One region of the Diaphorobacter sp. JS3050 genome, then DNA from elsewhere that is predicted to be linked to it. Evidence: predicted binding sites of a transcription regulator. Region 1 holds the regulator's gene; each other region holds the start of a gene.
What was found. Region 1 encodes LexA, which represses DNA repair genes until DNA is damaged. Its sites were predicted from a motif close to ACTGTATNNNNATACAGT; they were not measured.

Region 2: HND92_RS05960 (DNA topoisomerase IV subunit B) is a predicted target of LexA. The motif match lies at 2,227-2,244, and genes of this name have one in related genera.
Region 3: HND92_RS07920 (VRR-NUC domain-containing protein) is a predicted target of LexA. The motif match lies at 2,193-2,210, and genes of this name have one in related genera.
Region 4: recA (recombinase RecA) is a predicted target of LexA. The motif match lies at 2,112-2,129, and genes of this name have one in related genera.

What each region holds. Positions count from the first base shown of each region.
Region 1 is NZ_CP053553.1:1,747,554-1,751,759, forward strand. It holds gene hrpA (ATP-dependent RNA helicase HrpA) at 1-362, shown strand, start outside; gene HND92_RS08535 (pyridoxamine 5'-phosphate oxidase family protein) at 591-1,091, opposite strand; gene HND92_RS08540 (hypothetical protein) at 1,213-1,614, opposite strand; gene lexA (transcriptional repressor LexA) at 1,776-2,450, opposite strand; gene HND92_RS08550 (asparaginase) at 2,533-3,504, shown strand; gene adk (adenylate kinase) at 3,592-4,206, opposite strand, start outside.
Region 2 is NZ_CP053553.1:1,193,847-1,198,052, forward strand. It holds gene dapA (4-hydroxy-tetrahydrodipicolinate synthase) at 1-174, opposite strand, end outside; gene HND92_RS05950 (bifunctional 2-polyprenyl-6-hydroxyphenol methylase/3-demethylubiquinol 3-O-methyltransferase UbiG) at 209-793, opposite strand; gene HND92_RS19490 (hypothetical protein) at 796-924, opposite strand; gene HND92_RS05955 (MFS transporter) at 927-2,144, opposite strand; gene HND92_RS05960 (DNA topoisomerase IV subunit B) at 2,261-4,206, shown strand, end outside.
Region 3 is NZ_CP053553.1:1,608,072-1,612,277, forward strand. It holds gene HND92_RS07910 (ATP-binding protein) at 1-1,434, opposite strand, end outside; gene HND92_RS07915 (response regulator transcription factor) at 1,431-2,108, opposite strand; gene HND92_RS07920 (VRR-NUC domain-containing protein) at 2,218-3,903, shown strand; partial or broken gene HND92_RS07925 (ATP-dependent DNA helicase) at 3,900-4,206, shown strand, end outside.
Region 4 is NZ_CP053553.1:3,806,296-3,810,501, forward strand. It holds gene HND92_RS18125 (sensor histidine kinase) at 1-750, opposite strand, end outside; gene HND92_RS18130 (response regulator transcription factor) at 830-1,504, opposite strand; gene HND92_RS18135 (MarR family winged helix-turn-helix transcriptional regulator) at 1,554-2,048, opposite strand; gene recA (recombinase RecA) at 2,198-3,319, shown strand; gene recX (recombination regulator RecX) at 3,401-3,856, shown strand; partial or broken gene HND92_RS18150 (DUF1631 family protein) at 4,090-4,206, opposite strand, start outside.

The sequences.
Region 1 (4,206 bases):
CCGAGGCCACGGCCGACGCGTCACAGCAGCTGCAGCGCCTGATGCCCAAGCAGTTCATCGCCGCCGCGCCCTGGGCGCAGCTGCAGCACTACGCGCGCTACCTCAAGGCCATCGCCACGCGCCTGGACAAGTACCGCGCCGACCCGGCACGCGATGCCGCCAAGCTCAAGGAACTGCAGCCGCTGGAGCAGCGCTATTGGCGCATGGTCGCCGAGCGCAAGGGCCAGGTGGATGCCCGCATGCAGGAGTACCGCTGGATGCTGGAGGAACTGCGCGTGAGCTTCTTCGCGCAGGAGTTGCGCACGCCGTATCCGGTCAGCGGCAAGCGGCTGGACAAGGTCTGGTCGCAACTGGTGTCTTGAGAGGCTCTCGCGCGGGGCAGGCTTTCAGGGCAGGTGTGCCGCCACCGGCCGCCGTGGGCGGGGCCGTTCATGCTTGCGCGCACGGCGCGCGTCCGCCAACCAATCACCAAACCGGCCCTGGCAGCGGCCCGTATGGCCTTCCCGGGCACCGGGCTTGCGGCCGCCAGCGCTCGCCTGGGCGGAACGGCCCTTGCCATCCAACTGCTGGCGGCGCCGATCGCCCCAGCGTCAAGACGTGAGCAGCGCCTTCAGCTCCTCGGCAGATAAATCCCGCGCCGCGCCAAACCCTGCCACGTGGCGGCCCACCGAAGGGATGATCTGCACGAACTGGAAGTCGCCCAGCGCCGTCATGGGCGCTGCCTCAGGGAAGCGCTGCAGGTAGGCGGCGCGCGCGCTGGCGGCTGCCTCGGGCGCAAGCAGCACGGCTTGCCCTTGGATGGCGACGCGCTCCAGCGCATGCACGGGCTGGGCCGCGTCCTCGGGCGCCGTGATCAGGAGAGAAACCGCGGGCGATTGCCGCAGGTTGCGGGTATGGGCGGCGAGGGCGCTGACATGCAATACCAGCACCTGGGCCGTGGAGTCGATGGCATACGGAACGAACGACACCGCCGGCGTTGTGAATGGAACCGTTTCCGCGCCGGGCAGGGTTTGCAGCGTTGCCAGCGCGGCCGTGCGCCGGCCCCACAGCAGTTGCCGCAGCAAGCGGTCCAGGCGGGACTCGTGGGTCATGGCGTGCTTGGGGGCGGACAGTTGCAAATGCCGTGCATTGTAGAAACGGGCCTGCGATGAACGCGCTGCGGCCGCGACGCCTTCGAAAAGTGTCAGAAGCGGTCGCAGCAGTGCCCCGCGGTCAGCGCAGGGCCAGGCGCTCCAGTTCCGCGCACACATCGGCCATGCGGCCGGAAATCACGAGCTTGCACGCGTCGTCGGTGTCATGGCGCAGGATCACGCGCAGGGGGAGCGAACGGGTGGAGATCGCAGGCCGCAGACCTGTGTGCTGCATGGCCGCATCCGCGGCAGGCATGGCAAAGGCGCGGTGGCGGGCCGGATTTTCTTGCGCCATGCCCGCCACGGCGGGGCTATCGGGAGGGCCGGCGTTGGGCGTCGCTCGCTGGTGTGCATCGGCGCGTCCGTGCGTGGTGCAGGCAGAGGGTGCAGCGCCGCGCGACATATGGCGTGCGGCCCGTCCCCATCGGCGCAGGCGGCGCAAGGGGCGGGAAAGGGAGGCAAAGGCAAAGAGGGCAAATCCCATGTGAAGACTCCGGCATGCCAGGGCATGAAGGTGGAACACAGGCAGGATTGCCAAGGACGTCAAGCGCGCATCCGCAGGGTTGGCATGCCGCAGCCACGGGGCATGCCCGGGCTACCGCCTGCCAGACGCCCGCCACCTGCGGCGGCGCTGCATTCAACGGACTACATGAGCATGGTGTTGCGTATCAGGCCCACGGCCAGCCCTTCGATCTCGAAAGGTTCGCCCGGCTCGACGCGGATCACCGGGTAGTCGGGGTTCTCGGGCAGCAGCTCGATGGCGCTGCCTGTGCGGCGCAGGCGCTTGACCGTGACGTCATCGCCCAGGCGCGCCACGATGATTTGCCCGTTGCGCGCCTCGCGCGTTGCCTGTACGGCAAGCAGGTCGCCGTCCATGATGCCCGCGTCGCGCATGGACATGCCGCGCACCTTGAGCAGGTAGTCGGGCTTGTGCGCAAACAGGCTGCCTTCCACCGTATAGGTCTGGTCCACATGCTCCTGGGCGAGAATGGGCGAGCCTGCCGCCACGCGGCCCACCAGCGGCAGCGTGAGCTGCGACAGGCCGGGTATCGGCAGGTTGAACTGGGCGCCGCGCGCCGCATTGATGTTGCGCACGGTTTCGCCGCGCAGCCGGATGCCGCGCGAGGTGCCGCTGACCAGTTCGATCACGCCCTTGCGGGCCAGCGCCTGCAGGTGCTCCTCGGCCGCGTTGGCGGACTTGAAACCCAGCTCTGCCGCGATCTCGGCGCGGGTGGGCGGGGCGCCGGTGCGCGCGATGGCGGTCTGGATGAGGTCCAGGATCTGCTGCTGGCGGGCGGTGAGCTTGGGACTGTCGAGCATGGTGCGATCCAATGCGGTCGGTGGTTGAGTGGGTTACTGTTTTTTAATCCAGTATCTGTATTTTTGAACAGTTTTTGGAGGGATGCAAGTGGCAGCTGCAAGAAAAATCGTCGTTATGGGCACCGGCGGCACGATTGCGGGCTCTTCCGCGGTGCAAGGCGCGAACGTGGGCTACACGGCCGGGCAGATCGGCGTGGAGCAATTGCTGGCCGCGGTGCCCGGGCTGGTGCAGGCCGCGGGCGGCGCGCTGGTGGCCGAACAGGTGGTGCAGCTGGACAGCAAGGACATGGGCTTTGACGCGTGGGCGCGCCTGGCCGGTCGTTGCGCCGCACACCTGGCCGACCCGGCCGTGGCCGGCGTCGTCATCACCCACGGCACGGATACGCTGGAGGAAACCGCCTGGCTGCTGCACAACCTGCTCGATACCACCGCCAAGCCGGCGGTACTGACCTGTGCCATGCGTCCGGCCACGGCGCTCGCGCCGGACGGGCCGCAGAACCTGCTGGATGCCGTCACGCTGGCGGCCGATCCCTCAGCGCGGGGGGTTCTGATGGCGGCCGCTGGCGTGGTGCATGGGGCACGCGAGGTGAGCAAGGTGCACCCGCTGCGGCTGGACGCGTTCGACTCCGGCGATGCCGGGCCTCTGGGCTGGATGGAAGCGGGGCGCGTGCGCTGGGCCCGCGGCCTTGCGCCGCAGGTGGAACAGCCCGCGCATGGCGCGCTGGTGCCGATCCTGCCAGATGCCGCCTGGCCACGCGTGGAAATTGTTCTCAGCCACGCCGGCGCGGATGGCGCGTTGGTGGACTGGCTGGTGGAGAAGGGCGTGCACGGCCTCGTGGTGGCCGCCACCGGCAATGGCACGCTGCACCATGCGCTGGAGGCCGCGCTCGCGCGTGCCGTGGAGGCCGGGGTGCAGGTGCGCGTGGCTTCGCGCTGCCCGCAGGGGCGGATGATGGACCTGACGGGCACGCCCTGGCGCGATGCGGATGGGCTGAGCCCCGTGAAGGCGCGGGTCAGCCTGGTGCTGGAGTTGATGCAGTCCGCTAATTCATAAGCACCGTCATGGGCCGAGGCGCTTGCCTGGGCACACAGCACAACGCCCCGCGTTGCGGGGCGTTGGCGGGAGCCGGCGGCGGGTTCGTCAGCTCGACAGCGCCGTCAGGGCGCGCTGGGTGATTTCCTCGACGCTGCCGGTGCCTTGAATGGCACGGTACTTGGGCGCGTTGGCGGGATCGGTCTTGGCCCAGCTGGAGTAATAGTCCACCAGCGGGCGGGTCTGGTCGCTGTAGACCTGCAGGCGCTTCTTGACGGTTTCTTCCTTGTCGTCCTCGCGCTGTACCAGGGGCTCGCCCGTCACGTCGTCCTTGCCTTCGACCTTGGGCGGGTTGAACTTCACGTGGTAGGTGCGGCCCGAAGCCGGGTGGGAGCGGCGGCCGCTCATGCGCTCGATGATGGCGTCGAACGGCACGTCGATCTCCAGCACATAGTCGAGCTTCACGCCCGCGGCTTTCATGGCGTCTGCCTGGGGGATGGTGCGTGGGAATCCGTCGAACAGGAAACCCTGGGCGCAGTCGGGCTCGGCGATGCGCTCCTTCACCAGGTTGATGATCAGGTCGTCGCTGACGAGCTGGCCCGCATCCATGACGGCCTTGGCCTGCAGGCCCAGGGGCGTGCCGGCCTTGACGGCGGCGCGCAGCATGTCGCCGGTGGAGATCTGTGGGATGCCGAATTTCTGGCAGATGAACGCGGCCTGCGT
Region 2 (4,206 bases), 550 kb from region 1:
GTTCACCGTGGGCGATTCGCCGGTCGTGCCCACCACGCCGATGCAGTCGGTGCCTTCTGCGATGTGCCAGTCGATGAGTTTGCGCAGCGCGGGGTAGTCCACACTGCCGTCGTCATGCATGGGCGTGACGAGGGCGACGATGCTGCCGGTCAGGGGGGCGCTGGGAGAAGTCATGTCCGCGTTCAAAAACGGTAAAAACACATTCTAACTAGACGGGGCCCTGCAGCGGCGCGCGCAGCGGCGCGCGCAGCGGCCCGTCCATGGACGGCGCAGGCCGCACGGCGGCGATGCGCTGCACGAAGCGCGCGGGCGCGTCGAGGAAGCCTTCCTCATAAGCCACGATGCGCAGGGCCCGGCAGGCCTGCAGCAGTTCGCCCGGCCTCAGCAGGAATTCGGCCCGCGCGGGCCGGCCGACAGTTTCGTTGCCCACGGCGAAGGTCTCATAGAGCAGCACGCCACCGGGCGCCACGCTGTCCACGATGGTGGGCAGCAAAGGACGCCACAGGTAATTGGTGACCACCACGCCGGCAAAGCGCTGCCCGGGCAGGGGCCAGGGGCCAGCCTCGATATCCGCAACGATCGTCGCGCCCCATGGTGCTATGCTTTCAATAGCTTCTGGCGCTTTGTCTATGCCCGTTACCGGGTGTTTTCTTTCATGGAACCAGCGCATGTGACGGCCGTGACCGCAAGCCACGTCCAGCACACTGCCGCCCGCAGGCACCAGATGGGACCAGCGCTGTATCCATTCCGAGGCCGCGGGCAGCGGCGCATGGGCGGTGCCGTGCGGGGCCATCGTCAGAAGCAGGCCCAGATCTGGTCCGCCAGCGTCAGCATGAAGTCGGGCTGCAGGTACAGCGCGAACACCCCCAGCAGCACCGCGAGCAGCGCAGCTGCGACGATCGACCGCTTGTACAGGGTGCGCATGGTCAGGCCGCCTGAGGGGTGGCGCGCACGATGGCGCCCTCGCGTACGGGCAGGTTCACCAGGCCCGCGAGGATGCCCAACACAATTGCCAGGTACCACACGATGTCGTAGCTGCCCGTGCGGTCATACAGATAGCCGCCCAGCCACACGCCCAGGAAACTGCCGATCTGGTGGCTGAAGAACACGAAGCCGCTGAGCATGGACAGGTGCTGCACCCCGAAGATCTGCGCAACGGTGGCATTGGTGGGGGGCACCGTGGACAGCCACAGTGCGCCGATCACGGCCGAGAACACGTAGACCGACAGCGGCGACAGCGGCACCAGCAGGAAGATGGTGATGGCCACGGCACGGGCGAAATAGATGAACGCCAGGATGTGGCGCTTCGGGATCCGTTGGCCCAGCGAGCCCGCGATATAGGTGCCGAACACGTTGAACAGCCCGATCAGCGCCAGCGCATAGCTGGCCACCTGGGGCGTGAGGCCCTGGTCGCGCAGATAGCTGGGCATGTGCACACCGATGAACACCACCTGGAAGCCGCACACGAAGTAGCCGGCGGTGAGCAGCAGGAAGCTGCGGTAGCGCAGCGCCTCGGCAAAGGCCTCGCCCACGGACTGGGTACGTTTGATGGGGGCGCTGCCATGAAAGCCCGGCTCGCGCAGGCCGAAGGCCAGCGGAACGATCAGGATCACCATGGCCGAGAGCACCAGCAGGGCCTCTTGCCAGCCCAGGCGCAGGATCAGTTGCCCCTCCAGCGGCACCATGAGGAACTGGCCGAACGAGCCCGCCGCAGCGGCCACGCCCATGGCCCAGGAGCGCTTGTCGGCCGGGATCTGCCGGCCCAGCACCCCGTAGATGATGGCGTAGGTGGTGCCCGCCTGTGCAGCGCCGATCAGCACGCCCGTGGTCAGCGAAAACAGCAGCGGCGTGGGAGACAGCGCCATGCCGGCCAGGCCCATGGCGTAGAGCGCTGCGCCGCCGATCAGCACGCGGAAGGCGCCCAGGCGGTCGGCCAGCATGCCGCCAAAGATGCCGAACAGACCCCAGGACAGGTTCTGAATGGCCATGGCCAGGGCAAAGGTCTGGCGTGTCCAGCCCATGTCCTGGGTGATGGGCTGCAGCCACAGGCCGAAGCCGTGCCGGATGCCCATGGACAGAGTGACGATGGCGGCGCCGCAGATCAGCACCTGGGCCATGGACAGTTTTCGGGTTGCGTCGTGCATCCGGCGAATGTAGCGAAAACCCGTGTCGCCTGCTTGGCGCCCCCCTGTGCGGCACGCTGGCGGGGCAAGAAAGCGTCACCATCCTGGTTTTATATCCAGCACTACAATCCGCCGCCATGGCAGTCAAACCCGCATCCACCTCCGCCAGCGACTACTCCGAAGGCTCGATCCGCGTCCTCAAGGGACTGGAGCCCGTCAAGCAGCGGCCGGGCATGTACACCCGCACCGACAACCCCCTGCACATCATCCAGGAGGTGCTGGACAACGCGGCCGACGAGGCGCTGGCGGGCTTTGGCAAGAAGATCAAGGTGACCTTGCACACCGACGGCTCGGTGAGCGTGGAGGACGACGGCCGGGGCATTCCGTTCGGCCTGCATCCCGAGGAGAACGCACCGGTGGTGGAGCTGGTGTTCACCCGCCTGCACGCGGGCGGCAAGTTCGACAAGGGCAAGGGCGGGGCCTACAGCTTCTCGGGCGGCCTGCATGGTGTGGGCGTAAGCGTCACCAACGCCCTGGCCACCCGGCTGGAGGTGGCCACCCACCGCGAGGGCCAGGTGGCGCGCCTGGTGTTTGCGGGCGGCGATGTGACCGAGCCGCTGGCGGTGCGCCCGCTGCAGGCGGGCGAGCGCAAGCAGGGCACCACCGTGCGCGTCTGGCCCGACGCCAAATACTTTGAGTCCAGCAACCTTCCGATGGGCGAGCTGACGCACCTGCTGCGCAGCAAGGCGGTGCTCATGCCCGGCGTCACGGTGCAGCTGGTCAATGAAAAGACGCGCGACACCCAGACCTGGCAGTACAAGGGCGGCCTGCGCGACTACCTGGCGCAGACGCTGAGCGCTGACCCGGTGATCCCGCTGTTCGAGGGCGAGGGCTTTGCCGACCGCCACAACGAGAGCTTTGCCGAGGGCGAGGGCGCCGCATGGTGTGTGGCCTTCACCGAGGAAGGCCAGCCGGTGCGCGAGAGCTACGTGAACCTGATCCCCACCAGCGCCGGCGGCACCCATGAAAGCGGCCTGCGTGACGGCCTGTTCAACGCGGTCAAGAGTTTCATCGAGCTGCACTCGCTCCTGCCCAAGGGCGTGAAGCTGCTGCCCGAGGATGTGTTTGCGCGCGCCAGCTATGTGCTGGCGGCCAAGGTGCTGGACCCGCAGTTCCAGGGGCAGATCAAGGAGCGGCTGAACTCGCGCGACGCCGTGCGGCTGGTGTCCAGCTTCGTGCGCCCGGCGCTGGAGCTGTGGCTGAACCAGCACGTGGAATACGGCAAGAAGCTGGCCGAACTGGCCATCAAGGCCGCGCAGACACGGCAAAAGGCCGGCCAGAAGGTCGAAAAGCGCAAGGGCTCGGGCGTGGCCGTGCTGCCCGGCAAGCTCACCGACTGCGAAAGCCGTGACCTGGCCTACAACGAGGTCTTCCTGGTCGAGGGCGACTCGGCCGGCGGCAGCGCCAAGATGGGCCGCGACAAGGAAAGCCAGGCCATCCTGCCGCTGCGCGGCAAGGTGCTCAACACCTGGGAGGTCGACCGCGACCGCCTGTTTGCCAACACCGAGGTGCATGACATCTCGGTAGCCATCGGCGTGGACCCGCACGGCCCGAGCGACACCCCCGACCTGTCCGGCCTGCGCTACGGCAAGATCTGCATCCTCTCCGACGCGGACGTGGACGGCTCGCACATCCAGGTGCTGCTGCTCACGCTGTTCTTCCGCCACTTCCCCAAGCTCATCGAGGCCGGCCATATCTTTGTCGCCCGGCCACCGCTGTTCCGCGTGGACGTGCCGGCGCGCGGCAAGAAGCCCGCGGCCAAGGTGTATGCGCTGGATGAATCCGAGCTGGAAAGCATCCTCGACAAGTGCGCCAAGGACGGCGTGCCGCGCGAGAAATGCCAGATCAGCCGCTTCAAGGGCCTGGGCGAAATGAACGCCGAGCAGCTGTGGGAGACCACGCTCAACCCCGACACGCGCCGCCTGCTGCCGGTGCAGTTGGGCACGTTCGACTTCTCCGCCACCGAGGGCCTGATCACCAAGCTCATGGGCAAGGGCGAGGCCGCCGCGCGCCGCGAGCTCAT
Region 3 (4,206 bases), 140 kb from region 1:
TGCCAGCGCCGGAAGGCACAGCCGCGCCCGCAGGCCGGGCTCGGCCGGTTCCAGCGTCAGCGTGCCATGGGCGCTTTCGGCGATGCGGCGCACGATCGTCAGGCCCAGGCCGCTGCCGGGCGAGGTGCTGGACTTGCGCCAGAAACGCCGCAGCGCTTGCTCGCACTCCGCAGGGGTCAGGCCGGGGCCTTCGTCGCGCACACAGACTTCCACCGTGCCCGGGCCGGCATCATCGGCTTGCCAGCGCAGCGTGGCACTCACAGGGGCGGGGCCCTGGTGATGGCGCAGCGCGTTGTCGATCAGGTTGGTGATGGCGCAGGCCAGCAGCGCGGGGGGCAGCGGTAGCTGTATTGCCTGCCAGGCTGCCGGGTCGGCGGGTATTTCTGCCGCGTCCAGCGGTGGGGAGGGCAACTGAATGCCCTCGTTCTCGGCACGCTGCAGGGACTGGCTGCAGGCCAGGCGGAAGGCCTGCGCGATGCCGGTGCCCACGGTGGCGCGCGCCTCTCCCGCGCTGGCGCTTTCCACGCGTGCAAGCTGCAGCAGTTGCTCCAGCGTGGCGTGCATGTGGTCGATGCCTTCGCCCGCTTGGCGCAGTGCGTTGGCGGCCTTGTCGGGGCTGGCGTTGTTGTTGCCCGCGGCAAGTGTCAGCTGCGCCACCTGCACATGGGTCTTGATGGCGGTGAGCGGCGTGCGCAGCTCATGCGCCGCGTCGGCGGTCCAGCGGCGCTCGTGTTCCATGCTGGCGTCCATGCGCGCCAGCAACTGGTTCAGGCTGTCCACCAGCGGGGCCAGTTCCTTGACGTCGCGGCCCGACTGCACGGGCGTGGGGTCGTGGGGTGGGCGCTGCACCAGCTCCTCGCGCAGGCGCTGCAGCGGGCGCAGGCTGCGCGTGCCCATCCACCAGGTCAGCAGCAGGATGACGGCAAGCGCCAGCACGAAGGGCAGCACCAGCGTGCGCACGAAGGTCTGCACCAATTGGTCGCGCACATCCAGCCGGTCGGCGGTGGCCACGCGCACGCCCTTGTCCTCCAGCACATAGGTGCGCCACTGCTTGCCGCCCTTGGTGATCTGGCCAAAGCCCGCGCTGCCGGCAGAGGCCATGTCCGGGATGTTGTTGGTGCGCGCGATGGGCAGGATGTCCACTTCGCTGCGCACCAGGCTCACCTCGCAGGCCACGCCATCGCGGCCAATGACCGACAGCAGCGCATCGTTGCTGGCGCGCGGCGCTGCCGCCAGCTCGGCCTGCTGGAACTGCTGCACGATGCCCACCACCATCCGGGCCGATGCGATGAGGCGGTCGTCCAGCAGCGTGCGCAGCTCGCGCTGCATGTTGGTGAACTGCCAGATCGCCACGCCGCTCCAGACCAGGCAAATGGTCAGGCTCAGGCCCAGCACCAGCCGAACCCGCAGGCTTTGCATAGGTCGTGCCGTCATGCCGCACCGCCGCAGTACCGCGCGCCCAGCCGAAAGCCCAGGCCCCGCACGGTGTCGATCACATCGGCGCCGAGCTTCTTGCGCAGATGGTGCACGTGCACGTTCACGGTGTTGCTGTCCACGTCCTGGTCCAGGCCGTACAGGCTGTCATGCAGCTGCGCCGCGCTCAGCACGCGCCCATGCGCCTGTAGCAGGGCCTGCAGCAGCGCCCATTCGCGACGCGAGATGTCTATCGCCACGCCGTTGCGCGTGACTTCGCCGGTGGCCATGTTGACCTGGCAGTCGCCCAGCGCCAGCAGGTCGCTGGTGCGCCCGCCCGCGCGGCGCAGCAGGGCGCGCAGGCGCAGCACCAGCTCCTGCAGGTCGAAGGGTTTGGTCAGGTAGTCGTCGGTGCCGGTCTGAAAGCCGGCCACCTTGTCCTCGATGGTGCTGCGCGCGGTAAGGATCAGCACCGGCAGCGCCAACCCCTTGGCGCGCCACTGGCGCAGCAGGCTGATGCCGTCGCCATCGGGCAGGCCCAAGTCCAGCACGCAGGCATCGAACTGGCGGCTGGTCATGTGGGCCTGCGCCTGCGCCACGCTGCCCGCGGTGTCGCTGGTGAAGCCGTGCAGCTCCAGCCCGGCCTGGATGCCGCTGGCCACCAGCGCGTTGTCTTCGACGATCAGGATGTGCATGCGGCCCGCTTGGCAAAAGCCCGCATTCTAGGAACGGCGCGTTATCCCCACATTAACGGCGCACCCGCTGCGCCGGTATCATTGACTGTATAAACGCACAGTCTTTTGTATGCCGCAGCCCGGCCCTGCGCCTGCACCGCACCGCTTTTACTACCTGCACAACTTCCAGCGTGCGCTGGACTGGCTGCACACGCGCTATGGCGACCTGCTCGGTGTGGACGACCTGCAGTTCCTCACCGACTTTCGGCAACTGCCCCAGGCCGCACAGGCCCTGCTGGTGCGCATGGTGATGCGGCGCAGGCCGTGGTTTCGCGCGAGCAAGCTGGCCTATGACGAGATTCCCGACACGCGCGACGCTGCCGCGCCGTTGCTGTCGCGGGGCTGGCTGTGCGCCGATGCGCCCCTGGGTCTATCGGAGCTGTTCGCTTTGCACACCAAGCGCGAGCTGCTACAGATTTTGCAGGGCACTGCGCTGCACCCCACCATGCGCAAGGCCGAGATGCTGCAGGCCCTGGTCGACCGCGCTGACCTGCGGCAGCCCTACGCCGCGTGGCACCCGCACGCCGACGAGCCCGTTTGGCACGTGACGGTGGGCGCGCGCTGCGAGCGCCTGCGGCTCATGTTCTTCGGCAACCTGCACCAGAGCTGGGCGGAGTTCGTGCTGGCCGACCTGGGCGTGTTCCGCTACGAGGCCGTGCCGCTGGACGCTGCCTCGCGCGCCTTCCAGCATCAGGCCGATGTGGACACCTACCTCGCCCTCAGCGCCTGCCGCCAGGCGCTGGACGCGGAGGGCTTCGACGCCGCTGCGCTGCTGCAGGCCCTGGCCGCCGCGCACAGCGCCACGCCGTGGCTGGAGCAGCGCCGCGCGCGGGTCCTGCTGCGCGTGGGCCAGGCCTGCGAGCGCGCGCGCGACTGGCCGCTGGCCGCCCAGGCCTACGCCGCCAGCCGCGCCCCCGGTGCGCGCCACCGCCAGATCCGCGTGCTGGAGCGCATGCAATGCTCCGATCAGGCCCTAGCCCTTGCCCATCAAGCGCTGGCTGCTCCTGAAAGTGAAGAAGAACACCAGCGCGTGGCGCGCATGCTGCCGCGCCTGCGCCGCAGCCTGGGGCAGGGCGGCGGGCCGCGCCGGCCCGCGCTGGCCCCGGCCGTGGCTGCGCTGCGCATGGACGTGGAACTGCCCGCGCCCACGCCGCCCCAGTCGGTGGAGCACGCGCTGCGCGCGCACTGGCACTGCGCCGAGGCACCGGTGTTCTATGTGGAGAACACGCTCGTCAACGCGCTGTTCGGCCTGCTGTGCTGGCCGGCCATCTTTGCGCCGTTGCCGGGCGCGTTCTTCCACCCGTTCCAGAGTGGCCCGGCCGACCTGGGCGCGCCCGACTTCGTGGCGCGCCGCCAGGCCCTGTTCGACGCCTGCCTGGCCGAGCTGCACGACGGTCGCTACCGCGCCACCATCGTGCAGCGCTTTGAAGAGAAGCACGGCACCCAGTCGCCCTTCGTGGCTTGGGGCGCGTTGAGCGCCGAACTGCTGGCGCTGGCGCTGGACTGCATTCCGCCGGCGCACCTGGAGCGGCTGTTCGCCCGGCTGCTGCGCGACGTGCAGGCCAACCGCACCGGCCTGCCCGACCTGGTGCGCTTCTGGCCCGGCCGCCCGCCCGGGGCCGAGCGCTATGCGCTGGTGGAGGTGAAGGCCCCCGGCGACAAGCTGCAGGACAACCAGATCCGCTGGCTGGATTACTGCGTGGCGCAGGGCATTCCGGTGCAGGTGTGCCACGTGCAGTGGTGCGGCGCGGCATGACGGCCGCCCCGCGCCCCCACGTGGTGGCCGTGCGCGCGCTGTGCGAGTTCACGGCCCGCACGGGCGACCTGGACCTGCGCTTCACCCCCGCTCCCAGCGCCCTTGAGGGCATGGAAGGCCACCGCGCCGTGCAGCAGCGCCGGGGCGCCGGCTACGAGGCCGAAGTGCCGCTGACCGGCACGTACGACCACCTGACGGTGCGCGGCCGTGCCGATGGGTGGAACGCGGCGCTGGGCCAGCTCGAAGAAATCAAGACCTACCGCGGCACGCTGGACAGCGTGCGCCCCCACCACCGCGCGCTGC
Region 4 (4,206 bases), 1.9 Mb from region 1:
GGCCAGGAAGCGCTTTTGCGTGGCCATGGATTCCGACAGGCGCCGCAGCAGGTCGTTCACCGAATCCACCAGCGGCGCCACTTCCATCGGCACGGCCTTGTGGTCCAGCGGCGAGAGGTCGTCGGGCTTGCGCGCGCGAATGCGCTCCTCCAGCTGGTGCAGCGGCTTGATGCCGCGCGCCAGCGCCAGCCAGACCAGCAGCACCGCCAGCGGCAGGATGACGAACTGCGGCAGCATCACGCCCTTGATGATCTCGGTGGCCAGCACGCTGCGCTTGGCGCGTGTCTCGGCCACCTGCACCAGCGCGGCGGGCGCGTCGGGCAGCGGCACGCGCACCCAGATGTAGGCCACGCGGATGTCGATGCCGCGCAGCTCGGCGTCGCGCAGCCGCACCTCGCCGGAGAACGCCTGCTCCTCGGGCGGCGGGCGCGGCAGGTCGCGCTCGCCCGAGAGGTAGTCGCCCGTGGGCGAGAGCACCTGGTAATAGACGATGTCGGACTCGTCGGCGCGCAGGATCTCGCTGGCGGGCTGGGGCAGGTTGAACAGCACCTTGCCGTCGTGCACCGTGACGAGCTGCGCCAACGCATGGGCGTTGTACTCCAGCGCGCGGTCGAAGGGCTTGTTGGCCAGGCCCTGGGCCACCAGCCAGGTCAGCGCCAGGCTCACCGGCCACAGCAGCAGCAGCGGCGTGAGCATCCAGTCCAGGATTTCGCCGAAGAGGGAGCGCTGCTCGCGCTGGAAGATTTTCAAGGCGGTGGGTGTTTTTGGCCGCTAGCGCTTATGCATCAAGCGCAGGTAGCTATCAATAACAGAGCATTCACGGGTCCCGTCAGCTGGGGATCTTTTCCAGGCAGTAGCCCAGGCCGCGCACGGTGGCGATGCGGATCGGCCCGCGCTCGATCTTCTTGCGCAGGCGGTGGATGTAGACCTCGATGGCGTTGTTGCTCACCTCCTCGCCCCACTCGCACAGGCGCTCCACCAGCTGCTCCTTGCTCACCAGGCGGCCGGCGCGCTGCAGCAGCACCTCCAGCAGGCCCAGCTCGCGCGCGGACAGCTCCACCATCTTGCCGTCGATGGTGGCCACGCGGCCCGCCTGGTCGTACACCAGGGGCCCGTGGCGGATGGCGCTGCTGGTGCCGCCCATGCCGCGGCGCGTGAGCGCACGCACGCGCGCCTCCAGCTCCGACAGCGCGAACGGCTTGGCCATGTAGTCGTCGGCGCCCAGGTCCAGGCCCTTCACGCGCTCGTCCACGCTGTCGGCCGCCGTGAGGATCAGCACCGGCAGCGCCGAGCCGCGCCCGCGCAGGCGCTTGAGCACCTCCAGGCCGTGCATCTTGGGCAGGCCCAGGTCGAGGATCAGCAGGTCGAACTCGTTGTTGGTCAGGAGCGCGGTATCGACCTCGGTGCCGCTGGCCACATGGTCCACCACGGCGCCCGAGCCGCGCAGCGTGCGCAGCAGCCCGTCGGCAAGCACCTGGTCGTCTTCGGCGATGAGGATGCGCATGGGGTGTCTCTCCTGGTTGTCGTGCGCCGGCCTGCGCTCTGCCTGAATTTTAGGCCGCCGTGCCCTCGCCGCCGGCGTAGGCCTCCAGGCCCAGCGCGACCACCGTGGCCACGTCCTGCCCCACCTCGGCACGGAACTCGCCCTCGGCCTGCGCCACCGCCGCGCGAAACGCCTGCAGCCACGCCAGTCCCGTGGGCGTGAAGCGCACCAGGCGCGCACGCGCATCGCGCGGATCGGGCTCGCGCGTGACCAGGCCCCAGGCCGCGCACTGCTCCACCAGCGCGGCCATGGACTGCTTGGCCATGCCCGCGCGCTCGGCCAGGTCGGTGAGGCGGTCCCCCTGCAGCGACAGATGCCGCGTGATGTGGATGTGCGCGGCGCTCACCTGGTCGCGCGCCGCGAGGTTGGACAGCGCCAGCGGCACCTGCACGTCGCGCGCCATGAGCTGCAGCACGCGCGCATCGAAGCGCCGCATGGCATGGCCCAGCAGGCGGCCCAGGTGGGTCTGGCGCCAGCGGTCGTCGAGGTTGGGGGGAGCGGTCATCCGCATATTGTCAGCCAAACTGACCAAAAATTGATTGGATAACGCATCAACCGCCCATAAACTACTGTTCAAGCATCCAGCCTGTCATTGGAAACAGTTTCCAGGCAGGCACACGATTTCACCGTGACCCCGACCCGAAGGAGCATTTCATGGACGCCACCGTCAAAGGCAACGCAACCGCCGTCAACAGCGAAAAGGCCAAGGCCCTGCAAGCCGCCCTCGCGCAGATCGAAAAGCAGTTCGGCAAGGGCACCATCATGCGCCTGGGCGAGGGCGAGGCCATTGAGGACATCCAGGTGGTCTCCACCGGCTCGCTGGGTCTGGACATCGCCCTGGGCGTGGGCGGCCTGCCGCGCGGCCGCGTGATCGAGATCTACGGTCCGGAAAGCTCGGGCAAGACCACGCTCACGCTGCAGGTCATCGCCGAGATGCAGAAGCAAGGCGGCCAGTGCGCTTTCGTGGATGCCGAGCATGCGCTGGATGTGCAGTACGCCAGCAAGCTCGGCGTTCAGCTCACCGACCTGCTCATCAGCCAGCCGGACACGGGCGAGCAGGCGCTGGAAATCGTGGACAGCCTGGTGCGCTCGGGTGCCGTGGACCTGATCGTGGTGGACTCGGTCGCCGCGCTCACGCCCAAGGCCGAAATCGAGGGCGAGATGGGCGACGCCCTGCCCGGCCTGCAGGCACGCCTGATGAGTCAGGCGCTGCGCAAGCTCACCGCCACCATCAAGAAGACCAACTGCATGGTCATCTTCATCAACCAGATCCGCATGAAGATCGGCGTGATGTTCGGCAGCCCCGAGACCACCACCGGCGGCAACGCGCTGAAGTTCTACGCCTCGGTACGCCTGGACATCCGCCGCACCGGCACCATCAAGAAGGGCGACGAGGCGATCGGCAACGAGACCAAGGTGAAAGTGGTGAAGAACAAGGTCTCGCCCCCGTTCAAGACGGCCGAGTTCGACATCCTGTTCGGCGAGGGCATCTCGCGCGAGGGCGAGATCATCGACATGGGCGTGAACGCGCGCATCCTGGAAAAGAGTGGCGCCTGGTACGCCTACAACGGCGAAAAGATCGGCCAGGGCCGCGACAACGCCCGCGAGTTCCTGCGCGAGAACCCCGGCCTGGCCGTGGAGATCGAGAACAAGGTGCGCGAAAGCCTGGGCATCGCGCTGCTGCCCACGGGCCACGCGAGCCCGGCGGCCGACCTGCCCGAAGACAAGCCTGCGCGCGGCAAGAAGGCCGACAAGACGGGCGAGATCGAAGCGTAACCGCGCACCGGGGTTTTTGAACGAAATCTGCTTCCAGCGCTTGACCATCAAGCGCTGGAAGCTCTTTTTTCAATAGCATTCATGGGATTCACCGCCCTCTCCCTCAAGGGCCGTGCGCTGCGCCTGCTTGCCCAGCGCGAGCATTCGCGCAGCGAACTGCAGGCCAAGCTCGCGCGCCACGTGCAGGAGGGCGACGATCTGCCGGCGCTGCTGGACGAGCTGCAGGCGCGCGACTTCATCAATGCAGAGCGCGTGGCCGAGTCCGTGGTGCACCGCCGCGCGGAGCGCTTCGGCACCCAGCGCGTGCTGCAGGAGCTGCGGCGCAAGGGGCTGGACGAGGATTTGGTGCGCAGCACCGCCGCCCAGCTGGCGGGCACCGAACTGCAGCGCGCCCGGGCCGTGTGGCGCCAGCGCTTTGGCGACCAGCCCGCCGACACGCCGCAGGAGCGTGCGCGCCAGATGCGCTTTCTGGCCACGCGTGGCTTCGCCGCCGACGTGGTGCGCCGCGTGGTGCGGGGTGGTGATGAATGGGAATAGAACGGGGCTTGGCGCGCTTCTGTCCAGCGTCAAAGCTATTTCATCCATAGCAGCTGTCGACGCGCAGTCCGCCACCGGTCGCACCCCGCAACGCCGCGCCGTCGTGCAATGCCAGGCCGCGCAATACGCGCGATGGCTTCAGCGCCGCCACGGACATGCCAGAGGCTTGAGGCCCGCGGCGCGGCTGTGCGCAGCCGGCCCCCGTTGAGCGCGTTGGGCCGCTGCGCGACCGCTCAACCCAGCAGGCGCTCCGGGTTGGCGTCCAGCTTGGTGAGCGCATCGCGCGTGGCGCGCAGCGTGAGACTCTCCTCCTCCTGCGCCACCAGCAGGCCCGCCTGCAGGTAGGCCCC